One region of the Staphylococcus sp. GW823-FHT05F06 genome, then DNA from elsewhere that is predicted to be linked to it. Evidence: predicted binding sites of a transcription regulator. Region 1 holds the regulator's gene; each other region holds the start of a gene.

What was found. Region 1 encodes Rex, which represses fermentation and respiration genes when NADH is low (regulators of the CRP and FNR family bind a similar motif). Its sites were predicted from a motif close to TTGTGAAATATTTCACAA; they were not measured.
Region 2: the regulator Rex is predicted to act here: its motif matches at 2,787-2,804, upstream of AC1Q7N_RS03990 (nitrate reductase subunit alpha).
Region 3: the regulator Rex is predicted to act here: its motif matches at 4,119-4,136, upstream of AC1Q7N_RS10515 (hydroxymethylglutaryl-CoA synthase).

What each region holds. Positions count from the first base shown of each region.
Region 1 is NZ_JBXAHW010000008.1:89,457-95,906, reverse strand. Features, by position in the region: gene AC1Q7N_RS07020 (MutS-related protein) at 1-1,440, opposite strand, end outside; gene AC1Q7N_RS07015 (ABC-F family ATP-binding cassette domain-containing protein) at 1,782-3,716, opposite strand; gene AC1Q7N_RS07010 (redox-sensing transcriptional repressor Rex) at 4,063-4,698, shown strand; gene AC1Q7N_RS07005 (PH domain-containing protein) at 4,837-5,118, shown strand; gene AC1Q7N_RS07000 (YeeE/YedE family protein) at 5,204-6,256, shown strand; gene AC1Q7N_RS06995 (sulfurtransferase TusA family protein) at 6,308-6,450, shown strand, end outside.
Region 2 is NZ_JBXAHW010000004.1:71,889-78,338, forward strand. Features, by position in the region: gene AC1Q7N_RS03990 (nitrate reductase subunit alpha) at 1-2,718, opposite strand, end outside; gene cobA (uroporphyrinogen-III C-methyltransferase) at 2,897-3,832, opposite strand; gene nirD (nitrite reductase small subunit NirD) at 3,823-4,137, opposite strand; gene nirB (nitrite reductase large subunit NirB) at 4,140-6,450, opposite strand, start outside.
Region 3 is NZ_JBXAHW010000019.1:25,714-32,163, reverse strand. Features, by position in the region: gene feoB (ferrous iron transport protein B) at 1-906, shown strand, start outside; gene AC1Q7N_RS10530 (FeoB-associated Cys-rich membrane protein) at 921-1,103, shown strand; gene AC1Q7N_RS10525 (hypothetical protein) at 1,286-1,750, shown strand; gene AC1Q7N_RS10520 (methylated-DNA--[protein]-cysteine S-methyltransferase) at 2,055-2,573, shown strand; gene AC1Q7N_RS10515 (hydroxymethylglutaryl-CoA synthase) at 2,825-3,991, opposite strand; gene AC1Q7N_RS10510 (hydroxymethylglutaryl-CoA reductase, degradative) at 4,236-5,513, shown strand; gene AC1Q7N_RS10505 (CHAP domain-containing protein) at 5,590-6,021, opposite strand; gene AC1Q7N_RS10500 (sterile alpha motif-like domain-containing protein) at 6,279-6,450, opposite strand, start outside.

The DNA of each region.
Region 1 (6,450 bases):
TAATAATGTTGATAGTTCAACATCATGTGTCGCAGCGATAACCTGATATGCTTTTTGATTATCTAAATACGATAATACTGATTCAGAAGCCGCAATACGTTCAGTTGTATTCGTTCCTTTAAAAATTTCATCTATAAAACAATATATCTTATTGCACTGATGAGTGTTAAATAATCTACGAATAGACTTAAGTTCTGACATGAAATAACTGTCACCACTTAAAACGTCATCCGCATTTGCCATTGATGTCATTACATAGCCAGGTTGATAAATAAATGAGTGAGCTGTTGCAGTTTGTATCGATTGAGCTAAAATCAAATTTAGTGCAACTGCTTTCATAAATGTAGATTTTCCTGATGCATTAGAGCCTGTGAGTAATATATGATTTGAAATGTCAATTGTGTTAGCAATCGCATTTTCTTCATCTAGTAGAGGATGAATGATTGATTTCATTTGAAGACCATTAATATTGTGATTGATTTTAGGATAACAATAATGTGTCAAAGTATGTTGATACATAGCTATAGAGTAATGATTATCTAATATGCTTATATAGTCATAACATGCCATAACTTCTTCTTGATACTTAAAGTAGCTGCGTTGTATTAAATGAAATAAAACATAATCTATCATGAATACTAATTTAATAAACATGATTATGCTACTCGCCATATCTTGTGATTCTACTCTAGCTAATAAACCACTAAAACGGCGTGAAGCTTTAAAATGAGTAAAATCAACACTTATCGCGGGCGTGCTCTCAATCTTACTTAAAGCTTGACTTTGCTTTATAACATTAGCAGTATAAAAAATTGATTTTAAATCTTGGTCATAAGATTTTTTTAGTTTGAAAGATAATATTGCATTTAAAATCATAAAAGTAAGACATATTAATATACCTTTTGAAGGAATTAAAAAAATGAATGCGAACCCGATAAATGGTAACAACGGACAAAACATTAATAAAATATTTCGCTTAGTGGGTAACATTTGATCTGGAAACAAAGGGTATACATTTTTACCAATTTTAGAAAGAATGTAAGATACATTTAAACGAAATACTTTATTTTCTTTAAACATGTTTATCAATGAGGTTTGATTTACCTTAAACATACCTCTTAAAGTTGCATATAGTCGCATTTCACCAATTGCAGTGAAATTAAAATTAATTTTATGAAATAACGTATCCATATTTAGGTCTGACCAAGTCTTATCGTCGATAAATGACTGCTCATTGTAATGATCGCGGTAAGCGTGATATTGGGCATCGAATCGTGAATTAGGACGTATAAAACTTTCTAATTTTAATTTGTTATCCCATAAAGTATTTATTTTAGCAATCTGTTTACGCCTCTCTATAATAGAGATAATTACATTTACAAGTGTAATTAGGATGATGAAAGTTAATATAATCAGTACTAAAGTTTGATTGTTCGTCATGAAGTTTAGTTCTCCTTTTTCTTTCTTAATGAATTATTTCATAAATGAATAACGTAAACAATTGAAAATAGAAAATAAGTTGTCAATAGGGAACGTGCGTACTTATCAACAAAATGTGAGTAAGTTGTGGGTAAGTAGTGAAGTTGTTTGTGGATATGTAAATAAATAAGTAAAATTAAAAAAGAAAAAGTGTTAATTTACTTGTGGATAAGTAGGATAACTCTGTGGATAGTGATTATGAAAGTAATTCAAGCTGTTAATAATATTTGTGTAAAAAAATACTAAAAGACACCGAAAAGTCATATATTCAACTTTCAGGTGTCTTGTCATTATGTTGGAAATTAGAGCTTTTCTTGTAATTTTTCCCATTCCAACATTATTTGTTCTAATTTTTGTTCGGTATCGGATTTTTGATTGGCAAATTTACTAGCTTTTAGAGGATCGTTAAATACTTCAGGTTGTGTTAACTGTTCGTCGATATGTGATATTTGTGCTTCTAATTCTTCGATTTGTCTTTCACAATGTTCAATTTGTCTTTCTAATTTACGTTGTTGTCTTTTTTGTTGCTTTTGACTGATATAGGTTGAAGTATTTGCGTCTTGATTTATCTCTTTATTTTCAAAATTATTTTGAGTTATTGTTTCATGTGCTTTGATAGCTGCAGCTTCTTCAGTTTTCTCAATATAATACTGATAATCTCCCAAATACATTTGGCCACCATTAATGTTTAAATCAAAAACTTTATTTGCAAGTTGGTTAATAAAATAACGATCATGTGATACAAAAATAATTGTGCCTTCAAAATCTTTCAATGCTTGTTCAAGCATTTCTTTAGAATCAATATCTAAATGGTTAGTCGGTTCATCTAAGATAAGAACATTATCACGTTGTAACATTAAAAGTGCTAATTGTAATCGTGCCTTTTCACCGCCGGATAAGTCATTGATAATTTTTTTTACGTCTTCTTGAACGAACAAGAAACGCCCTAATACTGCACGTACATCTTTTTCATTCATGTGTGGATATTGATCCCAAACATAATCGAGAATGGTTTTATTTGATTTAAATTCAGCTTGTTTTTGATCATAGTAACCAATTTGTAAATTAGCACCAAAGATAATTTGACCACCTAGTTTATGTTGTTTTTCAGCAATTGTTTTTATCAATGTTGTTTTACCAACACCATTTGGACCAATGATAGCTATATGATCCCCTTTAAAGACTTCGAGGTTTATAGGTAGTGTAATAGGTGAGTCGTAACCAATTTTTAAATCATGAATGTGCATCACATCATTACCAGTATTACGGTCGAAGCCAAATTGTATATTTGCACTTCTAGCATCTATCATAGGTTTATCAATACGTTCCATTTTTTCCAATGTTTTACGTCTACTCTTAGCCATGCCGCTTGTAGATGCACGAGTAATATTTTTTTCTACAAAGGTTTCTAAACGCTTGATTTCTTCTTGTTGCTTTTCAAATTCTTGCATGCGTTTTTCGTAATACTGATTACGTTGCTTTATAAATTGCTCATAGTTTCCTACATAGTGTTTTACATTTCCTAGAGCAACATCATAAACTTGAGTTACAATTTTATCTAAAAAATATCTATCATGACTGATAATCACAATTGCTCCTTTAAAGTACTTTAAGTAATCCTCTAACCACTTGGTTGTTTCCATGTCTAGATGGTTAGTTGGTTCATCAAGAAGGAGTAAATCGGGTTCTTTAAGTAACATTTGAGCAAGAGAAAGACGTGTTTTTTGACCACCACTAAAATCATTAATAGGCTTGTTGAAATCGCTTTCTGTAAAGTTAAGCCCGTGCAGGACTGTTTTAATTTTACTTTCATATTGATAACCATCTAATTGCTCATAACGATTCGTTAAAGTTTCATATTTTTCAATATGTGATTGATATTCATCGGACTCATAATCTTGTCCATTTCGTGCAAGCCAATCGGTTTCATCCTTAATTAAATTTTCAATTTTCTTTATATGTTCAAAAGGCTTAGACATTTCTTCAAAGACAGTAGCTTCTGAATTGAGAGTCATTTGCTGAGTTAAATAACTCATTGTTAAATTTTTGATTTTTGATATTTGACCACTATCGTAATTTTCCACACCTGCTATGATTTTCATTAATGTCGATTTACCAGCTCCATTACGACCTACTACGCCGATTCTTTCGCCAGTTTTCACCTCAAAATTAACATCTGTGAAGATATCTTCACCATCGAACGATTTGGAGATGTCATTAAGTTGTAAAAGTATCATTCGATTCTCACCTTTCTATGTATTTGAAATAGGTTTAAACTATATATAAAGTATTTGTTTTTGAATATTTAAATTTTTGTTAATTCTATATTATCGAATTTTAAATAGAAAAATAAATTGCGTACGTTATCTTGAAATGATGTTAAACTCAATTACTTCTATTCTACAGTATTCATAGAACACATGAAACTAGGATATTTATTTTTAAAAATTAATAATGTATAATGTTTAAGTATTCGTTGTATACAATTATTTGTATTATGAGATGACATTCAACATATGTTTTAACTCATTTACTGATTTTAATGATACATGCATAATATACGCGAAAAAGGGGGTTAGATATATGCCAGATGATTTTAAAATTCCTCGCGCTACGTTAAAACGTCTACCTTTATATTACCGATTTGTCAGTATTTTGAAAGGTAAAGGTATAGATCGTGTTAATTCTAAAACAATAAGTGAAGCACTACAAATTGATTCAGCTACAATAAGAAGAGACTTTTCATACTTTGGTGAATTAGGAAAAAAAGGATATGGATATAATATAGATAGTATGCTTGAATTCTTTAAATCAGAATTAAGTGAGAGCGATCAAATTAAAATTGCCATTATAGGTATCGGTAATTTAGGGCGTGCATTACTTACATATAACTTTTCAATACATGATGAGATGACAATTACTGAAGCTTTTGATATTAGACCAGATATTATAGGTGAGAATATCGGTGACGTTGTGGTAAAACATAGCGATGATATCAAAGCGACATTAGAATCAGAAGTTATTGATGTAGTCATTTTAACAACACCAGATAATGTGGCACAACAAGTAGCTGATGAACTTGTTAAAGCCGGTGTTAAAGGTATACTAAACTTTACGCCACGTCGAATTAAAACACCTCAAGATGTTCAAGTACATCATATTGATTTTGGTATAGAGTTACAATCATTATTGTTCTTCATGAAAAATTATAGTAAATAATTAATAAAAATCACTTTAACATAGTACTCTCAAGTGAGAGTGCTTTTTTTTAATTAAACAGTTACAATAGATTATAAATACGAAACTTTTTAACAAAAATTGTAAGTTGAAATTTATTGTAATGGGAGATTGAAACAAATGACTCAAGAAATAAATTGTAATTTCAAATCACATATTCCCAGAATAATGACAGTTCCCGGTATATTGTTAATACATGAAAATAAGTTGGAGTTTAAGGCATATAGTCAAAACAATAATCCATTCAATATTCAATTCGAACTCTCTAGCATTGTGCGGTATAGAATATCGAAAGGGTTATTAGGAAATAAATTGTTTATTTATTATTCTGATCAGGAGTGGTATAAATTTAGTAACTTATCTAAGAGTAACTTAAACAAACTCACAAAATATTTATATTAAAACATAAGAAATAAAATTAAGAATTTGCAAAATATAGTCCTTTCTACTATAATACCTTAGTATTTATATCGGAAAAGGTGATAAAATGGTGTGGACAATTATAAGCGGATTAGTCGTTGGCATATTGCTAGGATTTGTAATGCAGAGAACAAGATTTTGTTTAGCTGGTGGATTTAGAGATATGTACGTTCAAAAGAGTAACAAAATGTTTTATGCATTGCTTATTGCTATTACTGTCCAAAGTATTGGTTTACTTATTCTAAAGAACTTAAATATTATAGAGGTTCCAACAGAAACATTTCCAGTTATAGGAACTATTTTGGGATCCTTCGTTTTTGGAATAGGGATAGTATTAGCTGGAGGATGCGCGACAGGAACTTGGTATAGGGCTGGTGAAGGGTTAATTGGAAGTTGGGTGGCATTAATATTTTATGCATTGACTTCAGCCGTAACTAAAACTGGGGTACTTCTTCCAATAATGAATCAAATAAATAAACCGACGCAAGTCAGCACAAGTATGACGAGTACAACAGGTATACCACAATGGATTCTCGTCATGTTATTAACTGTAATTACAATATTTTTAGTTGTGAAAACAATTCGAAAACCTAAAATAATGGTGCCCCAACTTAAACAAAAATATAGTGGTATTAGACATTACCTATTTGAAAAAAGATATCATCCATTTGTTGCTGGCATTGCAATAGGTTTTATTGCTCTACTTGCTTGGCCTATGAGTGAATCTACTGGGAGAATGGGTGGCTTAGGTATAACAACACCTTCTGCAAATCTTGTAAATTATCTTATTTCAGGAGATTTAAAATTTATTGATTGGGGTGTGCTTTTGGTACTAGGTATATTCATAGGTTCTTATATAGCTGCAAAAGGGTCTAAAGAGTTTAGATGGAGATTGCCAGATATTAAGACAATTCGCAATAGTGCGCTTGGTGGCATATTTATGGGATTTGGTGCTTCAGTTGCAGGTGGTTGCTCTATCGGTAATGGTTTAGTAGAAACAGCTACAATGAGTTGGCAAGGATGGATTGCTTTAGCCTCTATGATTATTGGTGTTTGGTTTATGAGTTATTTTATTTTTGTAAAACCTATGAAAAAGTTACAACAAGTATCTCAAAGCTAAGATTGGTTATTCTAATGTGACATTAGATAAAATGAATGAGGAGGTATATCAATGGTATACGAATTAGGAACAGTAGGGATGGTTTGTCCATTTCCTTTAATAGAAGCACAAAAGAAAATGAATGAATTAAATCAAGGGGATGAATTGAAAATCGATTTCGATTGCACCCAGGCTACCGAAGCATTACCTAATTG
Region 2 (6,450 bases), on a different contig from region 1:
ATAACTCACACCATGAGCACCTATTTTCCCTTTTTCTAGTTTTGGACCAACAGTAACGAATTTATCGTAAATTTGTGTATAGTCTCGCTCTACGATAGAAAAATTAGGCATTGTTTTACCTGGCACACCTTCAATTTCTCCTTTAGACCAATCTTTTACAATACCGTATTCAGTTGAAATTTCTTGTTTTGAATCATGTCCTAATGGTGTAGTTACGACATCTTTAAATTTACCTGGAAGATAATCTTTCGCCATTTCTGAAACAGCTTTACTTAGAGTTTTATAAATATCCCAGTCCGAACGCGATTCCCATAATGGGTCAATCGCTGGGTTAAATGGATGAATAAATGGATGCATGTCTGTAGAAGATAAATCATGTTTTTCATACCAAGTTGCAGCAGGTAAAACGATATCTGAATATAATGGCGTCGCAGTCATTCTGAAATCAAGTGATACTAATAAATCAAGTTTCCCTTCTGTATCCTCGCGCCATTTAATTTCCTCTGGTTTATCATCTTCATTTGGCTCTGCCATTAAACCAGAGCGCGCACCTAACAAGTGCTTCATAAAGTATTCTTGTCCTTTAGCTGAACTAGAAATTAAATTAGATCTCCATACAAATAATGTTTTAGGATGGTTTTTTCTTAAATCTGGATCTTCTATCGCAAATTGTGTATCTTTATTTTTAACTGATTCAATCGCTTTTTGTAAGATGGCTTCATTTGAATCATCACCTTCATCTTTAGCCTCTTCACCAAATAATAGACTGTTTTTATTAAACTGTGGATATGAAGGCAACCAGCCCATACGAGCAGCTGTTACATTGTAATCAGCTGGATGTTGATGCTTAATATTTTCAGCTAATGGTGATTTTAATTTATCTACATTTGATTCTTCATACTTCCATTGATCTGTAGCGAAATAGAACCAACTTGTACCATTTTGTAAACGTGGAGGACCTTGCCAATCTTTAGCGAATGCAATAGTATTCCATCCTTCAATTGGTCGACATTTTTCTTGTCCTACATAGTGTGCCCAACCACCACCGTTAACGCCTTGACAACCACACAATAGTACTAAGTTAAGAATTGAACGATAAATAGTATCGGAGTTAAACCAATGGTTGATACCAGCCCCCATAATAATCATTGAGCGTCCACCAGTATCAATAGCATTTTGTGCAAATTCTTTTGCCACTTTCGTCACTAATTCTTTTTTGATACCTGTAATTTGTTCTTGCCAAGCGGGAGTATATTTAGAAGATGCGTCATCATAAGATGTAGCTTCTAGTTCGTGTTCAAAACGTTGAACACCATATTGACTCGTCATTAAATCATAAACCGTAGCAATTTTAACTTCTTCTCCGTTAGCTAACTGAATAGTTCTCGTTGCAATAGGTCTCTCAAAGATACCATCACCACTGCTATCAAAATATGGAAATTGAATCGTTTCAACATGATAGTCACTTTCAACCATTGATAACATTGGATCAATTGGTGTACCATCCTCTGTTTCAAGTTTCAAATTCCATTTTTTCCCTTCTTCCCAGCGTTGCCCCATTGTGCCATTAGGAACAAGTAATTGTTGGCTCAATTTGTCTTGAATAACTGGCTTCCATTCATTATTTTCACCTGACATCCCTAAATCAGAAGCACGCAAGAATCTACCTGCTTTATAGCCATTCTCATCTTCATCTAACATAATGACAAACGGCATATCAGAATATTGCTTAGCATAGTTAATAAACATATCATTCGGTTGATTTTCATAATATTCCTGTAAAATAACATGTGTCATTGCTTGTGCAACCGCTGCATCTGTCCCCGGATGTGGTGCAAGCCAATGATCGGCGAACTTAACATTCTCAGCATAATCAGGTGCTACTGAAATAACTTTCGCCCCTTTATATCTAACTTCAGTCATAAAATGTGCGTCAGGTGTACGTGTTAATGGAACGTTTGATCCCCACATCATTATGTATGAGGCGTTGTACCAATCACTGGTTTCTGGCACGTCTGTTTGCTCACCCCAAATTTGTGGAGATGCAGGTGGTAAATCAGCATACCAATCGTAAAAACTTAACATTTCTCCACCTAACAAATTAATAAATCTTGCTCCTGAAGCATAACTAATCATCGACATAGCAGGAATAGGAGTAAATCCAGCAATACGATCCGGTCCATCTTTTTTTATGGTGTATAAAATTTGAGCTGCAATGATATCTGTGGCATCTTTCCAATTTGCTCTGACGTGTCCACCTTTACCTCTTGCTTCTTTATATTGTTTGGCTTTTTTTTCATTTTCTACGATGGATGCCCATGCCGCAATTCGGTTTCCTTTTTGTTCTTCAAGCGCTTCGGTCCATAAATCTAATAATTTACCTCTAATATAAGGATATTTAACTCTTAACGGACTATACTCATACCAAGAAAATGATGCACCTCTCGGACAACCTCTTGGCTCAAATTCTGGCATATCAGGTCCACAACTTGGATAATCAATTTGTTGATTTTCCCATGTAATTACGCCATTTTTGACAAATACTTTCCATGAACATGATCCAGTACAGTTAACACCATGCGTCGTTCTCACAACTTTGTCGTGGCTCCATCTTTCTCTATACATCTTTTCCCATTCTCGACTTTTATGCTCTAATACCGACCAATTTCCATTAAACTTTTCTGTCGGTTTAAAGAAATTCAATCCAAATTTTCCCATTTTATTAATCCTCCCACCATACAAGGTTATATCCTTTCTCAATGCATAGGTATTGTGTCTTATCTTTATTGTACATTTTTTCACAAAGCCATTATATTAGGGAATGTCCTAATTGATGTTAGAGATTCCCTAAAAAATAAGGCCTACAAATTCATAATGAACTTGTAGACCCAAATGTTTATACATATATTGTTTTAATACTCTTGTGTTTAATCATTTCGTTATACACGTTTTGTTGAGAAATGTGGTAGCTATGGTCAAAATCAATCAGACATTGGATTCCTTCATCATATAAAGTTTCAGCCTTTGCAATTGCACGTTCTTTATCTCCCTTGATTAAATATAGATTTCCCTTGTCATTCTTATTATTATTCAATAACGTACGATTAATGTCATCAAGTATATTACCTAAAATGCATATGCCTGGATGACCTTCTAGTTGTTGAGAAACCAATTGTTCTTCAATCGTACTTAAATGACCTATAACAATCTTTTCATTGTAGCAGGAAGCATTAAACACTATTGCAATGGGGTAGTCTTCATTCGTATATGATTCAATTTGTTTAATAATTTGACCTAATCTTTTCACACCCATATAAATAGCTAAAGTGCCTCCATTAATCAAGTTCCTAATATCCGTATCGTGATTAACCGAATCTTTAAAATGACCAGTTGAGAAAGTCACACTCGGTGCGATAGAACGCATCGTTAATCCCATATTCATAGTTGCTACGGCAGCACTTGCTGATGTCACACCAGGGACAATCTCGTAATGAATATGATGATTTTCTAATGTTTGTACTTCTTCTGTAATTCTACCAAAAATCGCAGGATCTCCTCCCTTTAGTCTCACCACACATTGATATTGATTAGCTGCTTCAACAATTTTTTGATTAATCTCCTCTTGTTGAATGTGTTTACAATAAGGTTTCTTTCCCACATTGATCACTTTTGTTTGAGAAGAAGCATACTGTAAGATGAAAGGATTTACGAGACGATCAAATAAAATCACGTCAGCTGATCTAATTAACCGTTCAGCTTTTTTAGTTAATAAGTTTGGATTGCCTGGTCCTGCACCGATTAGATATACTGTGCCAGGATAAGTTATAGACATAAGTAAATATCTCCATCAATAACTTCTACTTCGTATGTCTCTACACATCCTGTATCAGGTTGTTGTACTTCTCCAGTTTTTAAAGCTATTTTTTGATCGTGTAACGGACAGTAAACATAATCACCACTTACAGTCCCTTCAGACAACGGTCCTTCTTTATGTGGACATATATTTCCAATGGCATATAAATCACCATTATCTGTGAGAAAAATACCTATTTCTTTTTCGTTTACAACTACTTTTTTGCCTATTTGAGGAATCATTTCATTCATTGTTGTAACTTTAATCTTTTCTTTAGCTTTCATTCTTACACCTTCTCAACTTCAAAGATTTTTTGTGCTTCTTTATTTTCAACAATAGTTTCCCATGGTTCATTCTCAACAGCTTTTTTGGCTTCCATAATTCTTAAATACAGTTCTTTTTGCTTTTCTTGATTTAATAAGACATTCTTGACATTTTCAAAGCCCATACGTTCTAACCATGGTGCTGTTCTTTCAGCGTAAACACCTGTTTCTCTGTAATACTGCATGAGGGCACCACATAATTGAATCACTTCATCTTCGGTTTCAACTGTCGTTAACAATTTACCTACAGTAACATCAGTACCACCATTACCTCCGATAAATATTTGGTAGCCATTTTCAACAGATATGACGCCAAAATCTTTAACACCAGACTCTACACAACTTCTCGGACAACCTGATACTCCCATTTTAAATTTATGAGGTGTATCAATATATTCAAATGTTTTTTCAAGTCTTATTCCTAGTCGAGTTGTGTATTGTGTACCAAAACGACAAAACTCTTTACCAACGCAACTTTTAACAGAACGCGTCTTTTTACCATAAGCAGAAGCAGAACGCATTCCTAAATCTTTCCAAACTTGTGGTAATTCTTCTTTCTTCAATCCATATAAACCTACACGTTGCGAACCTGTTACTTTAACAAGTGGTACGTTATACTTTTTAGCAACTTCTCCTAATCGAATGAGTTGGTCAGCATCTGTAACACCACCGCGCATTTGAGGAATCACTGAGAAAGTACCATCATTTTGTATATTTGCATGATATCTTTCATTAGCGAAGCGAGAATCTTTTTCGTCTCGATGTTCAAAAGGATAAACCATATTTAAATAATAATTAATTGCAGGTCGACATTTAGGACAACCATCTTTATCTTTGAAATCAAGAACGTGTCGTACTTCTTTTGATGATTTGAGATTTTTAGCCCTGATTTGAGTTACAATTTGGTCTCTTGTTAAATCAGTACATGGACAAATACCTGTTGGTTTTGCAGCAATAAAGTCGTCACCTAATGTATATTGTAATAACTCACCGATTTGACCTTTACACTTACCACATGAATTACCTGCTTTTGTTGCTTTAGTCACTTCATCTACAGACGTTAAACCTTTACTTGTAATAGCATTGACGATTGTTCCTTTATCAACACCATTACATCCACAAATCGTTTCATCATCAGACATATCAGCAATAGATGTCCCCGCATCTTCATCACCTTTATGCAATAAAGAAACAAGTGTATAATCTTCAAGCGTTTCATGTTTTTTCATCATATTATAAAATCGTGATCCATCATCAGTATCACCATACAAGACAGCACCAACGACTTGATCCTGACTTAAATACACTTTTTTGTAGATATTGTCGACACTATTAAAAATTTCCACACCATGGACATCTTCATCTTCAACAATTTGCCCTGCACTATATAAATCACAACCAGATACTTTAAGTGAAGTGAAAGTAGTAGATCCTTTATAACCTTTTGTTTCTTTACCAGTTAAATAATCTGCTAGCACTTTGCCTTGTTCATAAAGTGGCGCCACCAATCCATAAACTTTCCCATCATGTTCGGCACATTCACCGACTGCATAAATATGAGAATCAGATGTTTGCATATAATCATTTACAACAATACCTCTATTGACATCTAATCCACTATCTTTAGCAACTTCAGTATAAGGTCTGATACCAACAGCCATAACTACTAAATCTGTTTCAATCACCCGACCGTCAGCTAATTTAATAGCTTCAACATCTTTATCACCAATGATTTCTTTAGAATTTGCTTGAAGTTCAATCTTCATACCTTGCTTTTCTAAATCCGCTTTAAGCATTTCTCCGGCTTTACGATCCAATTGCATTTCCATGAGCCAATCAGCTAAATGAAGAACTGTCACTTCCATTCCTTGATCTAGAAGTCCTCTGGCACACTCTAAGCCTAGAAGACCTCCACCAATGACAACTGCGCGTTTTTTCGTTTGGGCAATTTCAATCATTTTATTTGTATCATCAATTGTTCGCCATCCAATGACACTAGGAAGATTTGAACCTGGTATAGGTAATACAAAAGCTTTTGATCCAGTAGCGAAAATACAAATGTCATACTCTACTTCAATACCTTTAGAAGTAGTAACTATTTTGTTTTCTTTATCAACTTTTTCCACTGGATCATTATTTATAAGTTCAATATTATTCTCTTGATACCAATCATAAGGATTCATAATTGTATCTTCGACGGTCATTTTCTTCTGTAAAATATTGGATAACATAATTCTGTTATAGTTCGGATAAGGTTCTTTCCCAATAATAGTA
Region 3 (6,450 bases), on a different contig from region 1:
TCTTTATTAGAAGATTCAGGTTATATGGCAAGAATAGCTGTATTAATGGATAAAACAATGGAATCTATAGGTTTAAGTGGAAAATCATTTATTCCTATGATTATTGGATTTGGATGCAATGTACCAAGTATTATGGCAGCAAGAAGTATAGAGAATGAGAAAGAACGTTTGATTACAATATTGGTTGCACCCTTCATGTCATGTTCAGCACGCTTACCGGTTTATGCACTTTTTGTAGGAGCGTTCTTTTCAGCACATCAATCACTAGTTGTATTAAGCTTATATATTTTAGGTATAGTTGTCGCTTTACTAGTAAGTACGTTATTGAATAAATTGATATTAAAAGATAATCAGTCTGTTTTTATTGTGGAGTTACCGACATACCGTGTTCCATCATTTAAAACACTTTGGCGCAGTACTTGGGAAAAAGCAAAAGGTTTTGTCAAAAAAGCAGGTACCTTTATTTTTGGTGGTTCAGTCGTTATTTGGACACTCACATACATCGGTCCGCACGGTGTTAATGTCCCGATTAATCAAAGTTTTATGCATATGATTGGTCAAGGGTTCGCGAATTTAATTGCACCTTTAGGATTTGGCTCTTGGCAGGCAGGAGCAACTTTAATACCTGGCTTTCTTGCTAAAGAAGTGATTATCAGTTCTATGGCTATTTTATACTCTTCTAGCGAAAGTGGTTTAACACAAGTCATTCAACAGCAATTCACTCCACTTTCAGCTTATGCATTCATGATTTTTATTTTACTTTACGTTCCTTGTATTTCAACAGTCGCTACGATTCGTAAAGAGACAAGTTCTTGGAAATGGACATTACTAGCGGTTGTTTATCCAATAGCAACAGCATATATATTAACGTTCGTATTCTATCAAGTTAGTCAATTATTTATATAAAGGATGAATTCGTCATGTTTATTTTAGTCAATACAATATTGTTCATAGCGATTTTTGGTTATACAGCAATGACATTAGTAAAATTCTTTAAACGTTCAAAAGAAGGTGATTGTGGTGGGTGTAAATCTAATTGCAAATGCGATACGAATACTTCATCTCATAAAAATAAATTAAATATTCCACATATTAAGTCATAGATAATTACAATAACAAACCTCTTTCATTCAGAAATGTATTTACGAATGAAAGAGGTTATTTGTATTAATAAAAATTTTGACATGTTAGTTCGATACAATAATGATTAAAAGTTTTAAAAAGTGATATACTACATGTAAAATGTATGTATATAAGTTAATTGCTAATTGGGAGGAATAAATGTATGAAGGGTAGCAAAAAATTAAATGAGTTACTAGAAGATAATCAGAAGAAACTAAAAAAATTATTTAAGTACGATCATAAAAAGGCTTTGGCGTTTACACCAGAGGATAGAGAAAAAGTTAAGGATAAGTTTGGTGTCTATGTGATTTTCGATGAGAAAAAACCAGTGTTTGTAGGTCAAACTGGAGGATATTCATCCACACATCAACCTATAAATAGTGATTTGTATACAAAATTAGGACAATACAATTCACGTTCAGAAACAGGTACAACTAAATTTAGAAAAGCTTATGCTCAAAATAAGGACTTAAATCCAAATCATTTAAAAGACATTACTGCAGATAAATACGGCCTCACTTTTCAATATATAAAAGTAAAAGACGAACCTGCGTTCATTAATGTTTTAGAAATTCTCGCATTAGAATATGCAAAAAATAAAGGGTATGAACTTTATAATTTTCAATAAATATAATGACATCTAATCAAAAGGGTGAGTTGGACTTTAAATTCTATATCTTGACCAGTCTGGGACGTAAATCAAAGTTCCAGACTTTCTTAAAGTATGACCTGTCGATAATTGACTTAATATATAAATGATGACATTTTTCAATTTTAGTTATCGTTAATGGTGTATCACATTCTATTCGAATGTTTATCCAATTTCATAAATATAGCAATTATCTATATTATAAAATTATGTTCAGAATAGAATGCGTTAGTTTATAAGGATATGACTAGAATGATATACACATTTAAGGAGTTGGAGAAATATGTATCAATCAATGTATGACTCGCCCGTTGGCTTATTGCAATTAATTACAAACGATGGCATCTCGTTGTCACATGTCTTATACCCTAATCAACATTTGAAAGGAATTAAAACAAAGGATACGTTAGATGTTTTTAAAGATACTAAAGCGTGGTTAAGAGAGTATTTTAAAGGGAATTATCCTGAGATAAAAGTACCGTTAGCACCAAAAGGCACTGATTTTCAACAGAAGGTATGGAATGAACTTCAGACAATTCGTTATAGAGAACTTAAAACATATGGAGAGATTGCTAAAACAGTAGGACGAGCAATGAATAAGCCAGCAATGTCTGCTCAGGCTGTAGGAGGTGCTGTTGGGAGTAATCCTATTTCTATACTTATACCATGTCATCGAGTGGTTGGTAAAGATGGAAATTTAACAGGATACGGAGGTACTTTAGACAACAAAATAAAATTATTAAAATTGGAAGAAATAGATATGACACATTTATACAGACCTAAAAAAACAACGAAACCTTGAGATACGTTATTGTATAGAATTGCTTTAGTTATTTGTCAATGTTGATCTATGGATAGGATTCGTTTTTATCTATGAATAGTAGGTAAACAGTATATAAATAGTAGAGGTCTATAATAGATGAAATGCACTATCTTGGGATTAAAAACCCCCTAAAAACAGCTATATGACGTTGTTTTTAGGGGGCAAGTATGAATAGTAAATTCGTTTCTTTCATTTTAAAAAATTAAAAAAGCAAAAGAATTGAGTTTAGATTATTCTGCTATATGATATTCACGAATATTGTTATCAATAGATTTTAAATAGAAAATGTCACGATCTGCATTTGATTTTTCAAGTTCATGATTCAATTCTAATTGGTCAAAGCGTTTGAAGAAATGTTCATATTCATCAACAGAAACCTCTATTCTATTATTTAATAAAGATTTGTGGCGCTCAACATCTAATTGCTCCTTGAATCCATCTACTAATGTTCCACTAAAGAACTCGCCTACAGAACCAGAACCATAACTAAAGAGACCAATCGTTTGTCCGCCTTTTAAATCACGTGTTTCTAATAAAGAGATGAGACTTAAATATAAGGCCCCTGTGTAAATATTACCGACATAACGATTATAATCAACTGCATCTTGGTAACTAGAGTTAAGACGGTCTTGTGTAGTTTCATCGGCATGATTAATAATAGAATCTAAAGCTTTTTGTCCCATTTTGGTGAATGGTACATGGAAACATAGTGAAGCGAAATCAGCGAGTGTTTTATTATGGCGACGTGCATATTCATTCCAACTTTCTTGGAATGACTTGATATAGGCATCTTTCGACAATGCACCAGCAACTAAGGGATATTGATGACCCGTTGGACGCCAGAAATCATAAACGTCTTCAGTATATGCTACGGCATCATCATTAAGTTTTAAAATACTTGGGTTATGTGAAATCATCATTGCAACTGCACCGGCACCTTGAGTAGGCTCACCACCAGAATGAATACCATAACGAGCTGTGTCACTAGCAATGACAAGAACCTTTTCGTTAGGGCGTTGAGCAAGATAATCTTTGGCAAGTTGAATTGCAGGTGTTGCTGCATAACAAGCCTCTTTCATTTCAAAGCATCTTGCAAAGGGTTGAATACCTAAAAGATGGTGAATTTGAACGGCTGCTGCTTTGGCATTATCAATCGCAGACTCAGTTGCTACTATAACCATACCAATATTCTTTTTATCTTCTTCTGTTATAATATCTTTAGCAGCATTGGCTCCCATAGATACGATATCTTGATTCACTGGGCTCACAGTCATTTCAGTTTGACCAATTCCAATTAAAAATTTATTAGGATCGACTTGGCGCGCTTCTGCAAGTTTAGCCATGTCTACATAATATTTGGGTACATAGAAACTTATTTTATCTATACCTATATTCATAAGGTGTGACATCCTTTCATTTTTTGAAGTAGCACTAGTATCATACCAAAGAAAATTCGTTTTATACAATGAAATATAACAGACATGACCAGGAATATATAATAAATATGTAAGCGCTTTACAAAAATTGTGAAAAGTTTTGAATTATTTGAGTGCAAGACAATGTTAGCAGTTGATATTTAAAGCGAAAGTTAAAAGGTTACATTACTACAGTAATATAAAGATATTTTAAAGGAGTACATAAATGAAAAGTTTAGATAAAGGATTTAGACATTTAACACGAAAAGATAAATTAAAAAAACTTGTTGAATACGGTTGGCTAGATGATGAAAACTATGAAATATTACTTAATCATCCGTTAATTAATGAGGAAGTCGCAAACAGTTTAATTGAAAATGTCATTGGTCAAGGTGCACTACCAGTAGGGTTATTACCTCGAATTATAGTTGATGATAAAGAATATGTAGTACCTATGATGGTAGAGGAACCTTCTGTCGTAGCAGCAGCAAGTTATGGCGCAAAACTCGTTAATCAAAGTGGTGGATTTAAGACAATTTCAAGTGAACGTCTAATGATTGGACAAATTGTCTTTGATGATGTTGAAGACACAGGCACATTAGCTAACTCAATATATCAAATAGAATCACAAATTCATCAAATCGCTGATGAAGCTTACCCTTCTATTAAAGCAAGAGGTGGAGGATATCAACGTATTGAAATAGATACATTCCCTAATCATCGATTATTATCTTTGAAGGTTTTTGTTGATACTAAAGATGCTATGGGTGCTAATATGTTAAATACAATATTAGAAGCAATCACTGCACATCTAAAAGTTAAATTTTCAAATCAAAATGTTTTAATGAGTATTTTATCTAATCATGCGACAGCATCAGTAGTAAAAGTACAAGGGGAAATAGATATTGAAGATTTACATAGAGGAGAGAGAAGTGGCGAAGAGGTAGCACAACGTATGGAACGAGCGTCAGTTCTTGCACAAGTAGATATACATCGTGCTGCAACACATAACAAAGGTGTGATGAATGGTATACACGCTGTAGTATTGGCTACAGGCAATGATACAAGAGGAGTTGAAGCAAGTGCTCATGCATATGCAAGCAAAGATGGTCATTATAGAGGGATAGCTACTTGGGAATATGATCGCTCACGTAATAAATTGGTTGGAACTATTGAAGTTCCTATGACTTTAGCGACAGTAGGTGGAGGTACGAAAGTTTTACCTATTGCTAAAGCCTCATTAAATTTGCTTAATGTTGAAAATGCACAGGAACTAGGGCAAGTTGTTGCTGCTGTTGGATTAGCACAAAATTTCTCTGCATGTAGAGCGCTAGTGTCTGAGGGGATACAACAAGGACATATGAGTTTACAATATAAATCATTAGCGATTGTTGTAGGTGCAAAAGGCGAAGAAATTGCGCAAGTAGCTGAAGCGCTCAAATATGAATCACAAGCTAATACTGCCAAAGCTCAAGAAATCTTGATGAATATAAGAAAGTCATAATTAAAAAGCCGTCAAACGGGTATATCTTGATATATAGCTTCAAGGATATACTTATTTGACGGTTTGTTTGATTTGATTAATAAATATAATTATAGTTTCGTGCAGACGATTTACTAATAATGCGTGTGCCGTAGCCTAATGGCACATTATAATTATATTCAGAAATTTTGATTTTTCCATTCTTATATACTTTTTCAACCACTGCTACGTGCCCATAATAGCCTCTCGTTGATTGCATAACAGCGTATTTTCGAGGCTTATGTCCAGTTGCATAACCAGATCGACGTGCATTGCTATACCAATTCTTAGCATTACCCCATCGATTTGATACAGGTTTACCTAATTGAGCACGACGTTTAAATGCCCACCAAGTGCATTGTTTTTTACCATAATAATTATGTGCAGCATGGGAAATATGCGTTTGTTCAATAGCTTGATATGAGAGTGTTCCAGTAAATGTAATCATTGTAGCGATAATAATACGAGATAATAATTTTTTGAATTTCATTTCTTTCTCCCAAAAAATGTATTTATTTAATGACAGTAATAATAATAGTATTTAAAAATGCGCTATACAATATAAGAAATGAATTATCAAAGTAAATGTAACATTAATGAAATATACATATTTTTATCGTAATAATCGTTTGAGTAAAAAAAGAGTGAGACTACATTCAAATAAAATGTAATCTCACTCAGGTACGAGATGATTAACTCCATGTATATAAGTATGCGTAAATGTTAAAGTCATGTCATAACATCAATTTATACTTTAGTGAATTGGTTGAAAACAGCTAGTGCCCGTTTGATACTCGTCACTGGTATGTTTTCCGGACATGGATGATTTCGAAAATATGTCAAGATTTCTTTTTGGCTCGTCACGTCTTTAGGGAAATTGATATCTTGATTAATCCAATCAACCAATTCACCTAATGGC